DNA from 2 places in the Comamonas sp. 4034 genome. Region 1 is predicted to be linked to the other one. Evidence: riboswitches for the same ligand, from Rfam matches in the RefSeq annotation. Region 1 holds a riboswitch; the other holds the start of a gene.
The links. Region 1 has a riboswitch for S-adenosylhomocysteine ahead of ahcY (adenosylhomocysteinase). Riboswitches for the same ligand answer to the same signal wherever they lie in the genome.
Positions count from the first base shown of each region.

Region 2: another riboswitch for S-adenosylhomocysteine. It lies ahead of metH (methionine synthase); the one in region 1 lies ahead of ahcY (adenosylhomocysteinase).

Region 1 is NZ_JBNDIT010000007.1:185,073-191,724, reverse strand. It holds gene ABIE32_RS10050 (TlyA family RNA methyltransferase) at 1-1,040, opposite strand, end outside; gene ahcY (adenosylhomocysteinase) at 1,197-2,627, opposite strand; S-adenosyl-L-homocysteine riboswitch at 2,702-2,780, opposite strand; gene ABIE32_RS10040 (helix-turn-helix domain-containing protein) at 2,826-3,230, opposite strand; gene ABIE32_RS10035 (DUF2938 domain-containing protein) at 3,297-3,812, shown strand; gene ABIE32_RS10030 (response regulator) at 3,831-4,541, opposite strand; gene ABIE32_RS10025 (DUF4118 domain-containing protein) at 4,555-6,652, opposite strand, start outside.
Region 2 is NZ_JBNDIT010000001.1:490,156-496,807, reverse strand. It holds gene ABIE32_RS02220 (ABC transporter substrate-binding protein) at 1-516, opposite strand, end outside; gene metH (methionine synthase) at 671-3,424, opposite strand; S-adenosyl-L-homocysteine riboswitch at 3,460-3,571, opposite strand; gene gltS (sodium/glutamate symporter) at 3,799-5,037, shown strand; gene ABIE32_RS02205 (PACE efflux transporter) at 5,183-5,638, opposite strand; gene ABIE32_RS02200 (LysR family transcriptional regulator) at 5,777-6,652, shown strand, end outside.

The sequences.
Region 1 (6,652 bases):
GCCGCATCGGTACTGGTATCAGCATCTGCTGGCGCCTTGATCTGTGCGCCTTGCTGGGCATGCACAAAAAATTCGTGGTTGCCATCACCGCCTTCAATGGGCGAATCCAGCCACTGCCTGACCGTGAGGCCCTGGTCCGTGAGGCAGTCGCGGATGCGCTGCTCGACCTCGGCATACAAGGCCTTGTCGCGCACAATGCCACCCTTGCCGATCTGGCCGGGCTGCAACTCGAACTGAGGCTTGACCAGCATCAACAACTGGCCGTGGGGTTTGAGCACGCGCGCCACAGCGGGCAGCACCAGCGTGAGCGAAATGAACGACACATCGCCAGTCACCACGTCGAAAGCGGGCGTGATGTCCACATTTTCGGTACCCGGCCTGCGGCGGCGCTCCACAGGCATTGTTCCCTCAAGCCGTGCCCGCGCCTTGGCGCTGCGCTCGGCCTTGAAGTTTTCTATCTCCTGCTCCTTGGCGTCGTCACTGTCGTCGTAGTCGTCGCTCACCTGGCCGCCATTGCGCATCCATGCATAGGGTGCCACGGGCTGGGTGTCGTTGTCCTCTTCCTCTTCGACGATTTCGCAGAGGGCTTCATCACACGCCGCCTGCAGTGATTCCGGAGTCAGCGAACGGGCATTGAAACCTTCGACGCAGACCACGCGTGCGTCGCTACGCAGCCGCTCATGCAACTGACCTTGCCCTACATCAATGCCGATGACCTGGGCAGCGCCTGCCTGCAGCAGGCAGTCGGTAAAGCCACCGGTGCTCTGGCCCACATCAAGACAGCGCAGGTCTTTGACCGCAATGCCGGTGGCTGCCAGCGCGCCTTCAAGCTTGAGGCCACCGCGCGAGATGTACTTGGCTTCCGATGCATCCAGCAATTGCACTTCAGCGCCCGCAGGAATCTCGTCGCCATTCTTGGCAACCTTGATCCATGGCGCCAGCACCGTGGTGCGCCACTGCACGCCAGACGCAATCAATCGCTGCGCCTGCGAGCGCGTTGATGCGAGGCCCGCATCCACCAAAAACACATCAGCGCGCATGCGCAATCCTCTCTCATTTTGATAGCCATTGGCGCATACTCAAAGCCAATCATGGATAGATTTCATCTACAACCAGCTCTAAACAAGCGCCAACAGCTATGATTTTTGCACCGTCTTTCTCTTTATTTAAAAGAGCGGTGCGACGCAGCCTGAAGCTCAATAGCGGTAAGTTTCAGGCTTGTAAGGGCCTTCCTTCTTCACGCCGATATAGGAAGCCTGGTCATCGGTCAGCTCGGTCAGCATCGCGCCCACCTTCTTGAGGTGCAGGCGTGCCACCTTTTCGTCCAGAATCTTGGGCAGCACGTAGACCTTGCCCACTTCATAGGCCTCGGGCTTGGTGAACAGCTCGATCTGGGCGATGGTCTGGTTCGCGAACGAAGACGACATCACAAAGCTGGGGTGGCCCGTGGCGCAGCCCAGGTTCACCAGCCGGCCCTTGGCCAGCAGGGTGATCTTCTTGCCATCGGGGAAGGTGATCTGGTCGACCTGTGGCTTGACTTCTTCCCACTGGTACTTCTCGATCGAGGCAACGTCGATTTCGTTGTCGAAGTGACCGATGTTGCAGACGATGGCCTGATCCTTCATCGCAACCATGTGCTCGTGGCGGATGATGTCCTTGTTGCCGGTGGTGGTCACAAAGATGTCGGCCTTGTCAGCGGCGTATTCCATGGTCACGACCTTGTAGCCTTCCATGGCGGCTTGCAGGGCGTTGATCGGGTCGATCTCGGTCACCCACACCTGTGCAGAGAGCGCACGCAGCGCCTGGGCCGAGCCCTTGCCCACATCGCCATAGCCAGCCACGCAGGCCACCTTGCCGGCAATCATCACGTCGGTGGCACGCTTGATGCCGTCCACCAGCGATTCACGGCAGCCGTACAGGTTGTCGAACTTGGACTTGGTCACCGAATCGTTCACATTGATCGCGCGGAACAGCAAGGTGCCCTTGGCCGACATTTCGTTCAAACGGTGCACGCCGGTGGTGGTTTCCTCGGTCACGCCCATGATCTGGGCCGACTTGCGGCTGTACCAGGAGGCATCGACAGCCAGCTTGGCCTTGATGGCGGCAAAAACGATCTTTTCTTCTTCGCTCGTGGGGTTGGCCAGCACGGACAGGTCCTTCTCGGCCTTCTTGCCCAGGTGCATCAGCATGGTGGCATCGCCGCCATCGTCCAGGATCATGTTCGGGCCTTCGCCTTCAGCGCCCTTGTCGCCGAATTCAAAGATGGCGTGGGTGTAATCCCAGTAGTCCTTGAGCGATTCGCCCTTGATGGCGAAGACGGGCGTGCCGGTCGCGGCAATGGCGGCAGCGGCGTGGTCCTGCGTGGAGAAGATGTTGCACGAAGCCCAGCGCACATCGGCGCCCAGTGCCTTGAGCGTTTCGATCAGCACGGCGGTCTGGATCGTCATGTGCAGCGAGCCGGTGATGCGGGCGCCCTTGAGGGGCTGGGCCGCAGCGAACTCTTCGCGGATGGCCATCAGGCCAGGCATTTCGGTTTCGGCGATCTTGATTTCCTTGCGGCCCCAATCGGCCAGGGAAATGTCGGCAATCGCGGAATCAGCGGGGTTGAAACGAACAGCAGCGTTCATGGTTTTCTCCAAAAAATGAATGAAAAACCACGTTCTACGGCAGAAGGAGATACACCATCTCACCGCACAGAAAGCGTGGGTGAGCGTCGTTGCGATAGGGGATCCGAGCCTCACGCCCCGCCTGATGGGGACGCTGCAACGCTCCTCGGATAGCGCGCCATTATAAACGCCGCCGCATCTTCTGCGCTGCAGCAGGTCTCAAGCCCGTTTGGGAGCCGGGCGGGAAGCCGCAAGCAGAATCCGCTGAAATTTCGGGCAATCCATATGGCGAGGCGCGGGGCACTGGGCGGCATGGCGCAGGCCTTCGCGCAGCGTGGTCAGCCGGCGTATGGAGCGGTCCAGCTCATCGGCCTTGCTGGCAAGCGCCTGCCGGTCCACTTCCAGCGCGCCGTCGTCACCGAACATCTGCCGAATTTCGGCCAGCGAGAAACCCGCCGTGCGGCCCAGCGCAATCATGGCCAGTTGCTGCAGCACCTGGGGCTGGTACTGGCGGCGCAGGCCATGCCGCGCGCAGGAGGAAATCAGGCCCTGGGCCTCGTAGTAACGCAGGGTGGCAGCGGTAAGACCCGAGCGACGCGCCACCTCGCCGATATCGATGAGCATGCGTGGTTGACTTGAAGTTGACTTCAATTTGCATAGTGGGTGTTTTCTTCCAACAAGGCAAGCCATATGCACATTGACAACCCTGTTCCCCTCTCGCATATCCTGGCCCAGACCCTGGCAGTGGGCCTGGGCGCCACCGCCATCACCGACCTCTGGGCCCTGCTGCGCAAGCGCCTGTTCGGCACCCCTGCACTCAATTACGCGCTGGTCGGACGCTGGCTGCTCTATCTGCCCGAGAGTCGCCCCGCACAAGTGCCGATCCCCGCTGCCAAACCCAGGGCACACGAGGCCGCCGTGGGTTGGACCGTGCATTACCTCATCGGCCTGGTGTTTGCCCTGACCCTTGTGGCCCTGGAGGGTATGGCATGGCTGAGCGCACCCACCTTGTGGCCTGCACTGGCTTTTGGTGTGGCAACCGTGGTGTTTCCATTCTTCATCATGCAGCCGGGCATGGGCATGGGTGTGGCGGCCAGCCGCGCGCCCCGGCCCTGGATTGCACGCTTGCACAGCATCGTCACCCATGCCGTCTTTGGCCTTGGCATGTATGCGACGGCCATGGCGCTGCAAAAAATGATGGGTTAAACGGGTTCTGAAGCGGCTCTAAGCCGCCGCCAGCCCCACGAGGCGGTAACCCACCTGCAACTCCGTCTGCAGGTGCCGGGGCTGGGCCGGGTCGGCCTCGACCTTCTGGCGCAGGTTGGCCATGTGCACGCGCAGGTAATGGGGCCTATCCAGGTATTCCGGACCCCACACCTGCAGCAGCAGTTGGCGGTGCGTCAGCACGCGGCCCTGGCCCGCGATCAGTGCAGCCAGCAGTCGGAACTCGATGGGCGTGAGGTGCACGACCTCCGATCCCCGGCTGACTTCGTGCGTGGCCAGATCGACCGTCACCTCGCCAAAGCGTGCGCGGCTGGAAGGCGCTGTGTCGGCAGGCATCTGCTGGCGGCGGCGCAGCAGCACGCGCAGCCGCGCGAGCAGTTCCGGCACACCGAAGGGTTTGGTCAGGTAGTCATCAGCGCCGGCGTCGAGGGCGGCTACCTTTTCCTCTTCGCGGTCCCGGGCCGACAGCACCAGCACCGGCAGAGGGCTCCAGCTGCGCAGTTCGGCAATCACACTCTTGCCATCGGCATCGGGCAGGCCCAGGTCCAAGACCACCACATCGGGCTGACGGCTCGCGGCCTCGATCAGGCCACGCCGTGCCGTCTCTGCCTCGAACACCTGCCAGCCTTCGTCCTCCAGGGCCAGGCGGATAAAGCGGCGTATGGCCAGGTCATCTTCAATCAATAGTACGCGGTGGGCTGCAACAGTCATGAGAAAAGCCGTTTCAATCGTCCAAAGCCGGTTGCTCGGGCACGGGCAGGTGGACGGCGAAGATCGTACCCTGCCCAGGGCCGACGGAAGTGGCTTCCAGGCGCCCGCCATGCGCTTGGACAATGCGCTGTGCCAGCGTGAGACCCAGGCCCATGCCGGAGACGGAGGATTCCACCACCCCGCGTGTGAACGGCTCAAACAACAGTGCCGCATCCAGGTGTGCTGGCAGTCCTGGCCCATCATCCTGTAGCGTAAGAAGACAATGATCGATGCCCTGTGCATCCTGCTCCACATGGCAGGCCAGCGTCAGTGTCGTGCCGGGCGGCGTGTATTTGGCAGCGTTGTCCAGCAGGTTGACCAGCACACGTTCCATCAGCACCGCATCCACATGGAGCAGCGGCAGGCCTGCTGGCAGATCGGTGCGCACCACATGCCCGGCCAGACGGCCGTGCATCTGCCGCAGCGCACTGCCCACCAGCTCTTCGGCGGGCAGCCATTCGCGCTTGAGATGCACGCCGCCCTGCTGCATGCGCGCCATGGTCAGCAGGTTATCCACCAGTTGCTGCAATGCCTCGGCCTGGTTGCGAATCTGCATCAGCATGTCTGCCGCCGCACCCGGTGGCACCCGTGGCAGGGCGGCTTGGGCTGCGCCCAGAATACCGGTCAGTGGCGTACGCAGATCGTGCGACACCGCTGAGAGCAAGGTGTTGCGCAGCCGCTCTCCTTCCATGGCCACCTGGGTCTCCTGCGCCACCTCGACGAAGTGCACGCGTTCGAGCGCCAGTGCAATCTGGCTCGCACAGGCATCCAGCAGGCGGCGCTCTTCCGGCACATGAAGCCGCTGCGGCCTGCGCAGGTGCAGCACCAGTACACCGCGCGCGCGCACCGGCGCCATCAGCGGCACATACAGCGCGGGCGATGCGGGCAGGGTGTCAGTGCCCTGCCCCGCAGGCTGACCGTGCTCCATGCTCCAGCGCGCAATGCTGGCATCCATGGGGCCTTCGCTACCGGCAACGGCATGCAGGCTTTCCTGCGCATCGGGCAATTGCAGACCTGTCTGCGCATCGAACACGCCCGATACCGTGGTGAGCGCAATCTGCGCCACTTGCTCCTGCGTGAGCGCGCCTGACAGGTCGCGCGCCAACCGGGCCAGCGCCCCGGCACGCCGCTCCCGCTCTGCCGCCACACGCGCCTCGTGGCGCAACCGCGCCATGAGCTGGCCGCAGACCAGGGCCACGCCCAGCATCAGGCAGAAGGTGAAGATGTACTGCGTGTCATTGACGCTGAACGAATTGCGCGGCGGCACAAAGTAGAAATCAAACAGCAGCACCGACAGCAGCGCAGCCCAGGCACCCGGCCCCCGCCCCCAGCGCAAGGACGACAGCACCACCACCAGCAGGAAGAGCATGACCACGTTGGCCGGGTCGAACACCTGCAGCAGCAGCTCTGCCACCACGGCGGCGGCCACGCAGGCCAGGGTGGCTCCGGCGTAACCGAGCCATGCCATCGGCTTGCGCTCATGCACGGGCTTGCGCACGGCGCTCCCGTTCTTGGGGACAGGCGGAGACAGCACCAGCACGTCCAGCCCCGGGTCCAGCCGCGCAATCTGCTCGGGCAGGCTGGCCGCTGCCCACGGCAGCCAGCGGGAGACGCGGCGCTGTACGCGTGCGAGCACTAGATGGCTGGCATTGCGCTCATGGGCAAAGGCCACCAGCGCCTGGGCCACATCGGCGCCGGGGATCGTGGCCGTGTCGGCGCCCAGGCGCGCGGCCAGCGCCAATGTTTTGAGCACACCCTCCTGCGCGCGGCGCGGCCGGTGCTGGCGCTCGGGAGCATCCACATAGACCACCATCCAGTCGGCTTCCAGCCGCCGCGCCAGCCGCGCTACCTGACGCACCAGCGCATCATCGCCCGCATGGCCGCCCACACCGACAAGCAATCGCTCACGGGCGGGCCAGACTTCACCGATGGCGCGCTCGCGCCGGTAGTCGCGCATGTCCTCGTCAACACGGTCGGCCGTGCGCCGCAACGCCAGCTCACGCAGGGCCAGCAGATTGCCCAGACGAAAGAAGTTGTGCGAGGCGCGCTCGGCCTGCTCCAGCGGGTAGACC
Region 2 (6,652 bases), on a different contig from region 1:
AAACGGCGTGTCGTCATAGGCCACCAGGGTGGCCTGGGGATACTTTTCGCGCAGCACGATCTCGTTGGTCGTGCCCTTGTCCACGCCAATGCGCAGCGCACTCAGTTGCTGCGGCGTGGTCAATGTGCCCTTGGGTGCGATGAACTGCGTGCCCGAAGCAAAGTACGGAATGCTGAAGCCCACCTGCCTGGCGCGCTCTTCGGTGATGGTGAAGTTGGCCAACACCAGATCAACCTTGCCCGCCAGCAAAAGCGGCACGCGGTTGGCCGGATTGGTCGGCACCAGTTGCAGCTTCACGCCCAGGCGTTTGGCGAACTCCTGCGCATAGTCCACGTCCAGGCCCACGATCTTGCGGGTCTTGGGGTCGACGAAGCCGAAGGGCGGATTGGCATCAAACGCCGCCACGCGAAGCACCCCTGCCTGCTTGATGTCCTGCAGGCGATCCGCCCAGGCGGCGCCCGATGCCAGTGCTGCCAGCGCAGCGGTGGCGACCAGCGCCAGTGTCTTGTTTTTCATATCGATGCTTTCTTGAACAAACCCGTGTGCAGCCCCTCGGGCCGCAGCACAGTGAAGTCAGTGTAGAAAGCCGAACCGTCGTCAGGCAACGACGTTTTCATTCAATCGATATGTAGATTTCGCATGTACAACCAGCGTTTTGTCCGCTATGCCATCACCCCAGATTGGGCGCCAGCTTGCGCCGCAGCTCCTCGATGTCCATGCCCCGGCGCTCGGCCATGTCGGCCAGCTGGTCTTCGCCGATCTGGCCCACGTTGAAGTAGGTGGCCTCGGGGCTTCCCAGGTAGAAGCCGCTCACGCTCGATGCGGGGAACATGGCCAGGCTGTCGGTCAGCTCCATGCCGATGTCCTTGGCGTCCAGCAGCTGGAACAGGTCGATCTTGGCTGTGTGATCGGGGCAAGCCGGGTAACCGGGCGCGGGGCGGATGCCCTTGTACTGCTCCTTGATGAGCTGCTCGTTGCTCAAGGCCTCATCTGCGGCGTAGCCCCACAGGTCCTTGCGCACGCGCTCGTGCAGGCATTCGGCAAAGGCCTCGGCCAGGCGGTCGGCCAGGGCCTTGAACATGATGCCCGAGTAGTCGTCCAGCGCGTCCTGGAACTCCTTGTCCTTCTTCTCGGCGCCGATGCCGGCCGTCACGGCAAACAGGCCCGCGTAATCCGCAATGCCCGATTCCTTGGGCGCCACGAAGTCCGACAGGCAGCGGCTGGGGCGCATCAGGCCATCGATCATCTGCTTTTCGGTCTGCTGGCGCATGCCGTACCAGGTCATCAATTCCGCCCTGCGCGATTCGTCGCTGTAGAACACGATGTCATCGCCCACGCGGTTGGCGGGGTACAGCGCCATCACGCCATTGGCGGTGAGCCAGCGGCCCTCGATGATCTTCTTGAGCATGGCCTGCGCATCGGCCAGCACCTTGCGCGCTTCCTCGCCCACCACCTCGTCGTCAAGAATGGCGGGGTAGGACCCAGCCAGGTCCCAGGTCTGGAAGAACGGTGCCCAGTCGATGTAGCGGGCGATCTCGGCCAGGTCGAAATTCTTGAACACGCGGCGGCCCAGTGCGCGCGGCACCACAGGCGGGTGGGCGGCAAAATCCATGGGCGTGGCGTTGGCGCGTGCCTTCTCCAGGGGCCACAGTGGCGTCTTCTTCTTGTTGGCGTGCTGGTGGCGCACCTTGTCGTAATCAGCCTCCAGCTCGCTCAGGTAGGCCTGCTTGCCTTCGCCCAGCAGGCTTTGCGCGACGCTTACGCTGCGCGAGGCATCAGGCACGTAGACCACGGGGCCGTCGTACTTGGGCGCAATCTTGACGGCCGTGTGCACCCGCGAGCAGGTGGCCCCACCGATCAGGAGCGGAATCTTCTTGATGCGGAAGTAGTCGTCCTTGTCCATCTCGCCCGCCACGTACTGCATCTCTTCGAGGCTGGGGGTGATCAGGCCTGACAGGCCGATGATGTCTGCGCCCTCGGCCTTGGCGCGGGCCAGGATCTCGTGGCAGGGCACCATCACGCCCATGTTGATGACCTCGAAGTTGTTGCACTGCAACACCACGGTGACGATGTTCTTGCCGATGTCGTGCACATCGCCCTTGACGGTGGCGATGACGATCTTGCCCTTGCTCGATACGTCCAGGCCCGCTGCTTCCTGCTGGCGCTTTTCTTCTTCGATATAGGGAATGAGGTGGGCCACGGCCTGTTTCATCACCCGCGCACTCTTGACCACCTGGGGCAGGAACATCTTGCCCGCGCCGAAGAGGTCGCCCACGATGTTCATGCCGTCCATCAGCGGGCCTTCGATCACGTGCAGCGGGCGTCCGCCCCCTTGCACCACGATCTGCTGGTAGGCCTCTTCGGTATCGGAGACGATGAAATCGGTGATGCCGTGCACCAGCGCATGCGACAGGCGCTCGCCCACGGTCTTGGGGTGCTCGGGCGTGCCGCGCCATTCGAGCTTCTTGCTATCGTCCTTGGCTGCGCCCTTGGCGGCTTCGGCGATCTCCAGCAGGCGCTCGGCGGCGTCGGGGCGGCGGTTGAGCACCACGTCTTCCACGCGCTCGCGCAGTTGCGGCTCCAGGTCGTCGTAGACGCCCACCATGCCGGCATTGACGATGCCCATGTCCATGCCCGCCTGGATGGCGTGGTAGAGGAACACGGTATGGATGGCCTCGCGCACCGGGTCATTGCCGCGGAAGGAAAAGCTCACGTTGGAGACGCCACCGCTCACCTTGGCGCCAGGCAGGTTCTGCTTGATCCAGCGCGTGGCCTCGATGAACTCGACCGCGTAGTTGTTGTGCTCCTCGATCCCGGTGGCGACGGCAAAGATATTGGGGTCGAAGATGATGTCTTCAGGCGAAAAACCCACTTCATCGACCAGCACGCGGTAGGCGCGCTCGCAGATCTCGACCTTGCGCTGGTAGGTGTCTGCCTGGCCTTTTTCATCGAAGGCCATGACCACGGCGGCTGCGCCGTAGCGCTTGATCAGCTTGGCCTCGTGCTTGAACTTGTCCACCCCCTCCTTCATGGAGATGGAATTGACGATGCCCTTGCCCTGCAGGCAGCGCAGACCGGCCTCGATGACCTCCCATTTGGACGAATCGACCATCACCGGCACCTTGGCAATGTCGGGTTCGGAGGCAATCAGGTTCAGAAAGCGCACCATGGCGGCCTTGCTGTCGAGCATGGCCTCGTCCATGTTCACGTCGATGACCTGGGCGCCGTTTTCCACCTGCTGGCGTGCCACCGACAGCGCCTCCTCGTACTGCTCGTTGAGGATCATGCGCGCGAAAGCCTTGGAGCCGGTGACGTTGGTGCGCTCACCCACGTTGACGAACAGCGTGCCCTCGCCGATGAAGACGGGCTCCAGGCCCGACAGGCGCATGGGTGGGACGGAAATGGGAGAAGCAGACGCGGACATGGGGCTCACCTGTGAAAACCAGAAACACACGATAGAACAGGTGAGCGCCGTTGCTGCGGGCAGCGCAAAGCATACCCAGCCACCTGCCCAAGCCTGACAGGCCCGAGATGGTCATACCACCGGCCTGCTGCAGCGCTCCTTGGGACAAGGCCAGCCATTTTAAGCCAGTACGCCAAGCGCTGCTCTATAGCACGCATGAGGGCCATGGCAGCCGCAAATGCCGCTACCCGCCCGGGTTATATCGCCGTTCGAGAACGCTGCCATCGCATTTCGAGCATATTGCGCGGTTTTGTCGGCAAAATATGCCGATCAGCAGAGAACACCTGCACTTTTGTATCCAATCAGGCCCAAGGCCTGCACCTGAGGAGAAAACCTTGCACCTGAGCTTCAGTGCTTATTACACCCTGATCATGGCCGTTCTCGTGCTGTTGCTGGGCAAATTGCTGACCCGGCACATCCGTTTCCTGCGCGATTTCAACATCCCCGAGCCTGTCTCGGGCGGGTTGGTCGTGGCGGCCGTGATCTTTGCGCTGCACCAGCTCACCGGGCTCACCCTGTCCTTTGAATCCGGGCTGCAGTCGGCCTTCATGCTGGTGTTCTTCTCGTCCATTGGCCTCAGTGCCAACTTTGCCAAGCTGCGCGAAGGCGGTATGGGACTCATCATCTTCCTGGGCGTGATCGTGGCGTTCATCGTCGTGCAGAACGGTGTGGGCGTGGGCCTGGCCACCCTGCTGGGGCTGGATCCGCTGATTGGTCTCGTGGCCGGCTCCATCACCTTGCTGGGCGGCCACGGCACGGCCGGCGCCTGGGGTGCAGTGCTGGAGCAGCAATATGGCCTGAGCGGCGCCACCGCCCTGGGCATTGCCTGCGCCACCTTCGGCCTCGTCATTGGCGGCTTGCTGGGCGGGCCGTTGGCCAAGCGCCTGATCACCCGCCACCAGCTGGCACGCCCGCGCACCAATGCAGAGCAGCAGCAAAGCGACCGCGCCACCGTGAGCGAAGGCAGCGATGTGGCCAATTTCGAATCGCCCAACACAGCGCCGCGCCTGATCACCGCCGAGGCCGCCATCGAAACCCTGGCCCTGTTTGCCGGGTGCCTGGCCTTCGCCGAGTTCATGACCGGCGTCACCCAAGGCACCGCCGTACAGTTGCCGACCTTCGTCTGGGCGCTGGGTGGCGGCGTGGTCATCCGCAACGTGCTGGACTATGCCTTTGGCTTCAAGGTGTTCGACCGCGCCATCGATGTGTTCGGCAACGCTGGCCTGTCGATCTATCTGGCGATCGCCTTGCTCTCGCTCAAGCTCTGGGAGCTGACCGACCTGGCGGGCCCCCTGATGATCATCCTGGCGGCGCAGACCCTGACACTGGCGCTGTTTGCGGCCTTTGTGACCTTCCGCGTCATGGGCCGCAATTACGACGCAGCCGTGCTGGCGGCCGGCCACTGCGGCTTCGGCATGGGCGCCACTCCCACGGCCGTGGCCAACATGCAGGCCATCACCAACCAGTACGGTCCGTCGCACAAGGCTTTTCTCATCGTTCCATTGGTGGGCGCCTTTTTCATCGACATCATCAACGCCTTTGTGCTGCAGATGATGATTGCCCTGCTGCGCTGAGGTATCTAAAAAATAAATAGCTGCCAGCGCTTGATGGATAAAGGTTTCAGATCATTTTCCTTCTGAAAACCCCGTCCATCAGGCGCTGGCAGCTTCTTTTTTGAATGCCTTTTTGAATGCTTGTCTGCAGTATCGCTTCAGACCCTCACTGCGCGGAGCGCGGCAGGCCAAAGATGCGGTCAAAGCTCCAGTTGAAGACGAAGGTGTAGACCAGGAAGAACAGCAGCAGGCCGATGTCCATCACCAGCGCTTCCCACAGGCTGACCTTGAACCACCAGGCAAACAGCGGCACCAGCATGAAGACCAGGCCCCCTTCCATGCCGATGGCATGGGCAATGCGGCGGCCAATGCCTCGGCCGCGCGTGGCCTGCCGCGCCTCCCACATCTCGAACAGGTGGTTCCACACCACGTTCCAGCAGATGGCGATGACCGACGAGACCACCGCCACCACACCCGAATGTGCAGCGCCCTGGCCCGACAGTGCGGACAGGCCCGCCGTTGCCGCAACGATGGCAATGGCCTCATACAAACCCACATACGTGACGCGGCGCAACGGCCCTTGCAGCGACCAGGGGCTGCTTTGAATTTTTTGAACTGACATATGGGTCGCCATGGTATGTGCCTTGTACTGATAACATAAGTCAGAATCTTTCAGAAAAAATGACAGATCACTGTAAAAAGACACGAAACCTGAACCTCCAGCCGGGCTGCACCTGCCGGCGCCGCCATCGATTTGCCCATGACCGAGTCGCCAGCCACCTTTGCCCCTTTTGATTCCGACGCCATCCAGACCTTGCTGGCGGTGCTGGACCACGGCAGCTTTTCTGCCGCCGCCCGCGCACTGGGCAAGGTGCCGTCCGCTGTCAGCATGCAGATTGCGCAGCTGGAAGCGGCACTGAACATGCCGCTGTTTGCCCGCAGCGGGCGCGAGCCCACACCACTGCCCGCTGCGCTGGCGCTCGAACCTCAGGCACGCCTGCTGGCCGCCCAGTTGCAGCAGCTCAATGCCCATGCACTCGCTCTGGAACGGGGCCTGGAGACACGCCTGACGGTAGCCATCGCACCCGAGTTGCTGTCGGCACCATGGGCAGAACCGCTGGCCACCTTGGCGCAGGAATATCCGCAACTGGCCGTCGAGGTACTGACCGCTCCGCAGGCCGATGCACTGACCATGCTGCACACCGGCCGCGCGCAGCTGGCGCTGGTGTTTGAACGCCCCAGCCTGGATGGCCGTGAAGGCTTTCAGGAAGTGGCCAGCGAGACCCTGCTGGCGGTGATCGCACCCGCCCACCCGGTGATGCAGACAGCGCGCCACGAAAAGGACCAGAAGGCGCCGCAACTGCGCGAGCACCACCTCACCAACACACGCCAGATCGTCGTGGCCAGCCGCGACTGGAGCCTGAACGACGAGCGTCTGGTCTATGCCCGCGATGTATGGCGCACGGACAACCATGTGGCCGCGCTGCGCATGATCAGCGCCGGTATCGGCTGGGGCTGGCTGCCGCGCAAGCTGGTGGCGCCGCAGCTGCAGTCGGGTGCGCTGGTAGCGATGGAATTTGCCAACCTGAGCAATGGCAACCAGCTATGTGTGGATGTGGTCTGGTCCAAGGAGCAC